Aminobacter aminovorans: one gene and its partner. The protein of the gene in region 2 interacts with the protein of the main gene of each other region in a pairwise test. Links are inferred from orthologs where the notes say so. Each region holds a gene or a part of one and is shown on either strand. Other genes may lie near its edges.

Region 1 (3,273 bases), 2.1 Mb from region 2 along the record:
GAAGAAATGGCGGACAAGGTCGGGAACATCCTCCGAGCGTTCGCGCAACGCTGGAAGACGAAGCGGTACGACATTGAGGCGATAGAATAAATCCTCGCGGAACAGACCCTGATTGATGAGCGTACGCAGGTCCTTGTTGGTGGCCGCAACGATGCGCACGTCGGTCTTGATCGGCGTGCGCCCGCCGACCGTTGTGTACTCGCCCTGCTGCAACACGCGGAGCAGCCTGGTCTGCGCTTCCATCGGCATGTCGCCGATTTCGTCGAGGAACAGCGTACCACCATCGGCCTGCTCGAAGCGGCCGGTCGAGCGGTTCTGCGCCCCGGTGAAGGCACCCTTCTCGTGGCCGAAGAGCTCGGATTCGATCAGGTCGCGCGGGATGGCGGCCATGTTGATGGCAACGAACGGCCCGTTGCGGCGGCGGCCATACTCATGGAGCGCGCGTGCCACCAGTTCCTTGCCGGTGCCCGATTCGCCCGAGATCATGACGGTCAGGTCCGTCTGCATCATGCGGGCGAGCATACGGTAGATGTCCTGCATCGCCGCCGAACGGCCGACCAGAGGCATGGCGTCGGGCTGCTCGTCATGGCGCTGTTCGCTCTTCGGCCGCCGTGGCTCTGACAGTGCGCGGTTGACGATGCTCAGCAGTTCGGTGAGATCGAAGGGCTTGGGCAGATACTCGTAGGCACCGGTTTCCGAAGCGCGGATGGCGGTCATGAAGGTGTTCTGCGCGCTCATGACGATGACCGGCAGCTCCGGCCGCGCCTTCTTTATGCGCGGCAGCATGTCGAAGGCGTTCTCGTCGGGCATCACCACGTCGGTGATGACAAGATCGCCCTCGCCGGCCGCCACCCAGCGCCACAGCGTCGCGGCGTTGGAGGTGACGCGAACCTCATGCCCCATGCGCGACAGCGCCTGATTGAGCACCGTGCGGATCGCCGCATCGTCATCGGCGACAAGGATGTTTCCGCGCACGCTCATCGATGGGCTCCTTCACTGTCGTCGTCGAGATGCACGGGCAGTTCCTTCCAGGCGGGCATCAGGATGCGGAAGGTGGTGCCGCGCGGTGTCGAATCGCACTCGATCACCCCGCCATGGTCACCGACGATCTTGGCGACAAGCGCGAGGCCGAGGCCCGAGCCATTGGGCTTGGTAGTGATGAAAGGGTCGAACAGGATCGGCAGGATGTCCTCGGAGACGCCCGATCCGTTGTCGTGGACGCAGAATTCCAGCGGCAGCGAGACGCGATCCTGGGTGCCGGGAATCGACATGCGGATGCCGGGCTTGAAGGCGGTGGACAGCGTGATCTCGCCATGCGGGTCGTGGCCGATCGCCTCGGCGGCGTTCTTGACCAGATTGAGGAAGACCTGGATCAGCTGGTCGCGGTTGGCATAAACCGGCGGCAGCGACGGATCGTAGTCCTCCAGGATCTTGATTCCATTGGCAAAGCCGTTCCTGGCCAGCGCCTTCACGTGATCAAGCACGACGTGGATGTTGACGGGATAACGGTCGATCGGCCGCTCGTCGGAAAACACTTCCATCCGGTCGACAAGCGAAACGATGCGGTCGGTCTCGTCGATGATCAGCCGGGTCAACGAACGATCGTCGTCGGAAGCATTCAGCTCCAGCAGCTGTGCCGCGCCCCTGATGCCCGACAGCGGGTTCTTGATTTCATGGGCGAGCATGGCGGCAAGGCCGGTGACCGAGCGCGCCGCACCGCGATGCGTCATCTGACGGTCGATCTTGTCGGCCATCGAGCGCTCCTGGAACATCACCACCACCGAACCCGGCAGCTCGGATGCAGGCGCGACGTAGAGATCGACCATCTTTTCGATGCCGAGCCGGGGCGACGACACGTCGACACGGTACTCGTTGACGGGCGTGTTGCGCGCGCGCACCTGCTCGACCAGTTGCAGGATGGGACTGCCGAAGGGCACGAAGCGCGACAGTTCGCTGCGCGCCAGCATGGCGGCGCTGGAACGGAAGAAATCCTCGGCATCGGCGTTGGCGAAGGTGATGAAGTTGTCAGGCCCGATCATGATGACAGGGCGGCGGATGGTGTTGAGCACGATCTGCGCGGCATCGGCCGGCTGAGGCGTCGGCGCACGGTCGAAGCTCATGCGGCATTCCTTTCGAACGAACTTTCGCCGAAAGCCGCAAGTGCTTCACGCAGCGAAGAAATCACCTGCTGCGGCTCGAACGAGGTCAGCACCCGGCGGCGCAGCTCGTCAGGCAGTTCTGTGGTGTGGCGATCGAGATACCAGCCGAGATGCTTGCGCGCCTGGCGCAGGCCGCTCTCGATGCCATAGAGTGCCAGCATGTCCTCGTAATGGGCAACGGCATAGTCGGCCAGTTCAGGCGACGTCCGGGGCACATCAGTTGCACCGCTCCTGCCTGCGGCAGCGGCGATCGCGCCGGCGGTCCAGGGCGCGCCGTAGTGCGAACGCCCCGCCATGACGGCGTCGGCGCCCGACTGTTGGAGAATACCCACGGCATCTTCCGGTGTCGCCACATCGCCATTGGCGACAACGGGAATGCGGACGGCCTGCTTGACCCGCGCAATGGCGCGCCAGTCGGCTTTGCCCTGATAGAACTGGCAGCGCGTGCGGCCATGCACGGTGACCATCCTGACGCCGGCCTGCTCGGCACGGCTGGCCAGGTCAGGCGCATTGAGCACGTCATCGTCCCAGCCCAGCCTCATCTTGAGGGTCACGGGCACGTCGACTGATCCAACGACGGCATCGATCAAGGTCAGCGCATAGTCGAGGTCGCGCATCAGCGCCGAGCCGGCATAGCCGCCCGTCACCTTCTTGGCCGGACAGCCCATGTTGATATCGATTACATCTGCACCTTCGCCAACGGCGATGCGTGCGGCCTCGGCCATATGTGCCGCCTCGCGGCCTGCGAGCTGAACCATATGCACCGGCAGGCCGGAATGGCGGATGCGGAAGCCGCTGGAGCCCCGCCCCTTTGCCAGTTCGCCGCTCGCCACCATCTCCGACACGACAAGGCCGGCACCATGGGCATAAGCGCGCGTGCGAAAGGCCTCGTCGGTGACGCCCGACATCGGCGCCAGGAACACCCGGTTGCGGATCGTCACATCGCCGATCGAAAGCGGCTCGCAAAGTTTTTCCAGATCAGTCATGCACAAAAACAAAGCACCATTCACTGCTGCACAATGAGTAGCCACGATTGGATCATTGTGCAACTGCGAAATGACAGCCGAATGCGGCGCTTTCTGGATTCCTCTGGCCTTCCGCAGGCCTCGCGGCT
Region 2 (3,217 bases):
CAGGCATCAGGAGTGGTAAGCCACTTCGCCATGCGAGGTCAGGTCGAGACCCTGGCGTTCGGCTTCGACAGTCGGGCGCAGGCCGACGAGCAGATCGACCAGCTTGTAGATCACCAGCGAGCCGATGCCGCACCAGATGACCGTCACCGACACAGCGAGGAACTGCGTCCACACCTGGCCGCCGATCGACATTTCGCCGTAGCCGATGCCGCCCAGCGCCTTGGCATTGAAGACGCCGGTGCCGATGGCGCCGACAATGCCGCCGACGCCGTGGATGCCGAACACATCGAGCGAATCGTCGTAGCCCAGCTTGATCTTAACCACTGCCACGAAGAAGTAGCAGATCACCGAGGCGATCGCGCCCAGTGCGATGGCGCCGACCGGGCCGACGAAGCCGGCAGCCGGTGTCACCGCAACGAGGCCCGCCACCATGCCGGAGGCCGCACCCAGCATCGACGCCTTGCCGCGGGCAACGACTTCGATGATCACCCAGGCGAGGATCGCGCCGGCAGTGGCGGTGAATGTGTTGATCATGGCCAGGGCTGCGCCGCCATTGGCTTCGAGGTTGGAGCCGGCATTGAATCCGAACCAGCCGACCCACAGGATCGAGGCGCCGACCATGGTCAGCGTCATTGAGTGCGGAGCCATGTTGTCCTTGCCGTAGCCGGTGCGCTTGCCGATCACCAGCGCGCCGACCAGGGCAGCGATGCCTGCATTGATGTGCACGACGGTGCCGCCGGCGAAATCAAGCGCGCCCCAGCCATAGATCAGGCCATCCGAATCCCAGACCATATGGGCGATCGGGAAGTAGACGACCGTCACCCACAGCGCCACGAAAAGAAGCACAGCCGAGAACTTGATGCGCTCGGCAAAGGCGCCGACGATCAGCGCCGGCGTGATGCAGGCAAAGGTCATCTGGAAGACGATGAAGACGTATTCGGGGATGACGATGCCCTTGGTGAAGGTCGCCGCCATGCTCTCGGGCGTCACGCCGGCAAGGAATGCCTTTCCGAGGCCGCCCCAATACGGGCTAGGCGCGTCGCCAAAGGCCATCGAGTAGCCCCAGAACGTCCAGATCACGATCACCAGCGCCACGATCATTGTGCACTGCATCAGCACCGACAGCATGTTCTTGGCGCGCACCAGGCCGCCATAGAACAGCGCCAGGCCCGGCAGTGCCATGAACAGCACCAGCAGCGACGAGGTCAGCATCCAGGCGACGTCGCCTTTTTCCATGACGTCGGCGGGCGCGGGCGCGGCTGCAGCGGCATCTGCTGCCGCGGGTGCGGCTTCCTGGGCGAAGGCCACGACCGTTCCCAGGGCGGTCAGCGCAAGCGTACCGACAAGGGCCGTCCGCGCTGCCGTCTTCAATGAGGTTGGAATTTGCATTGAGGTCTCCATGAGAATTGGTTGGCCCGCTCAGAGCGCGTCAGTGTCGGTTTCGCCGGTACGGATACGCACGGCTTGGTCGATGCCGAAGACGAATATCTTGCCGTCGCCGATCTGGCCGGTCTTGGCGGCACCGGTGATCGCTTCCACGGCCTTGTCGACGAGGTCGGTCGAGACGGCGACTTCGATCTTGATCTTGGGCAGGAAGCTCACGGCATATTCGGCGCCGCGGTAAATCTCGGTATGTCCCTTCTGCCGTCCGTAGCCTTTGACTTCGGTGACGGTCAGGCCCTGGATGCCGACATTGGTCAGCGCTTCGCGTACCTCGTCGAGCTTGAACGGCTTGATGATAGCCATCACGATTTTCATCAGGTTTCACCCCTTGCTGATGCGGGTCCCCCGCGTTGCAGACGTCGCCAGCGGACCCGAAGACCACCGGTGAGTGACCAAGGCTATTCAAGCTCCGTGCCAGTTTGCCCCGGCACAAGCCAACCGTCTGAAATTTAAGGAAAATGTGCTGGACGCAAGCGACTTCCTTCGCAGGCGCAGCAAAGCATCTGCTCACGGAATGTGCAAATTATCCAAAATGCCTATTTCGTAGGCTTGGTGCGCAGGCGTATCAGCCCTTCCTGTGCCACCGAGGCGACCAGCGTGCCGTCCTGGGCATAGAGCGCGCCCCGCGTGAAGCCGCGCGAACCCGAGGTCGACGGGCTGTCCTGGGTGTAGAGCAGCCAGCCGTCGAGCGAATGCTCGCGATGGAACCACATGGCGTGGTCGATGCTCGCCGCCTGGATGTCGGGATCGAAGATGCCGCGACCATGGGCAAAAGTTGCCGTATCGAGCAGCGTCATGTCGGAAAGATAGGCAAGCACCGCACAGCGCAGTGCGCGGTCGTTCGGCACCGGCCCCGTCAGGCGGATCCACACCTTCTGCAGCGGCGGCAGCTTGTCCCGGCTCGAATAATGCTCGGCATAGACGGGCCTCAGTTCAAGCGGCCGCTCCTTGGCCCAGAACAGCCTGATCTGCTCGGGCACATGGGTTGCTTCCTGCAGCAGCTCGCGCTGCGACTTCAGCTCTTCCGGCGGCGTCACGTCGAGCGGCATCGGCATCTGGTATTCCAGGCCCTGCTCCTCGACCTGGAACGACGCTTCGAGAGAAAAGATCGCATGGCCGTGCTGGATCGCCACGACGCGCCGCGTGGTGAAGCTTCCTCCATCGCGGATGCGGTCGACTTCGTAGATGATTGGCACGGTGATGTCGCCGGGGCGCATGAAGTAGCCGTGCAGCGAATGCACGTGCCGGTCCGCGTCAACGGTGCGCTGTGCCGCCACCAGCGCCTGCGCAATCGTCTGGCCGCCAAACACGCGCTGCCACTGAACCTGCGGGCTGCGACCACGGAACAGGTTGTGTTCCAGCTTCTCGAGATTGAGAATGCTGAGAAGCTCTTGTATTCCGGCCGGCATGCTTTCCCCTTTTCGGGACGAAGTATACCCGGTTTCCAGCAGGAAGCCCCCGTCGAGTCAAGGCGGGAAGCCTAGCCGTAAAGGACGCCGCCATGGTCACGCGCGAATCTGACGACAAGAAATCGACGCAGCTCGACGTGCTCGTCGCCGGCGCCGGTTATGTCGGCCTCGCCACTGCCGTCTCGATCAAGCAGGCGCGGCCCAATCTGCACATCGCCATCGTTGACGCAGCGCCCGCCGAGGTCTGGCGCAAGGACGGGCGCGCCTCCGCCATCGCCGCCGCCGCCTGTCGGATGCTCGACCAGCTCGGCTGCTGGGAAGAGATTTCGCCCGAGGCGCAGGCGATCAACGACATGATCATCACC

What was found. Proteins that work in one complex are often made in the same cells at the same time.
Region 1: the proteins of DY201_RS04735 (region 2) and DY201_RS15060 interact in binary tests that used the Escherichia coli proteins (3 or more experiments, as listed by UniProt). The link is inferred for Aminobacter aminovorans from one-to-one orthologs.

The regions. Positions count from the first base shown.
Region 1 is NZ_UFSM01000001.1:3,052,118-3,055,390, reverse strand. The notes cover bases 50-3,048. They hold DY201_RS15060 (two-component system sensor histidine kinase NtrB), read right to left. Parts: upstream 2,121-3,048; coding sequence 978-2,120; downstream 50-977. Other genes in these bases: dusB (tRNA dihydrouridine synthase DusB), read right to left, coding at 2,117-3,048; ntrC (nitrogen regulation protein NR(I)), read right to left, coding at 50-981. Outside these bases: more of ntrC, read right to left, coding at 1-49; more of dusB, read right to left, coding at 3,049-3,145.
Region 2 is NZ_UFSM01000001.1:968,134-971,350, reverse strand. The notes cover bases 90-3,032. They hold DY201_RS04735 (P-II family nitrogen regulator), read right to left. Parts: upstream 1,759-3,032; coding sequence 1,420-1,758; downstream 90-1,419. Other genes in these bases: DY201_RS04725 (ubiquinone biosynthesis hydroxylase), read left to right, coding at 2,945-3,032; DY201_RS04730 (acyl-CoA thioesterase), read right to left, coding at 1,980-2,852; DY201_RS04740 (ammonium transporter), read right to left, coding at 90-1,389. Also shown: more of DY201_RS04740, read right to left, coding at 7-89; more of DY201_RS04725, read left to right, coding at 3,033-3,217. UniProt on the Escherichia coli protein: Involved in the regulation of nitrogen metabolism. Regulates the activity of its targets by protein-protein interaction in response to the nitrogen status of the cell.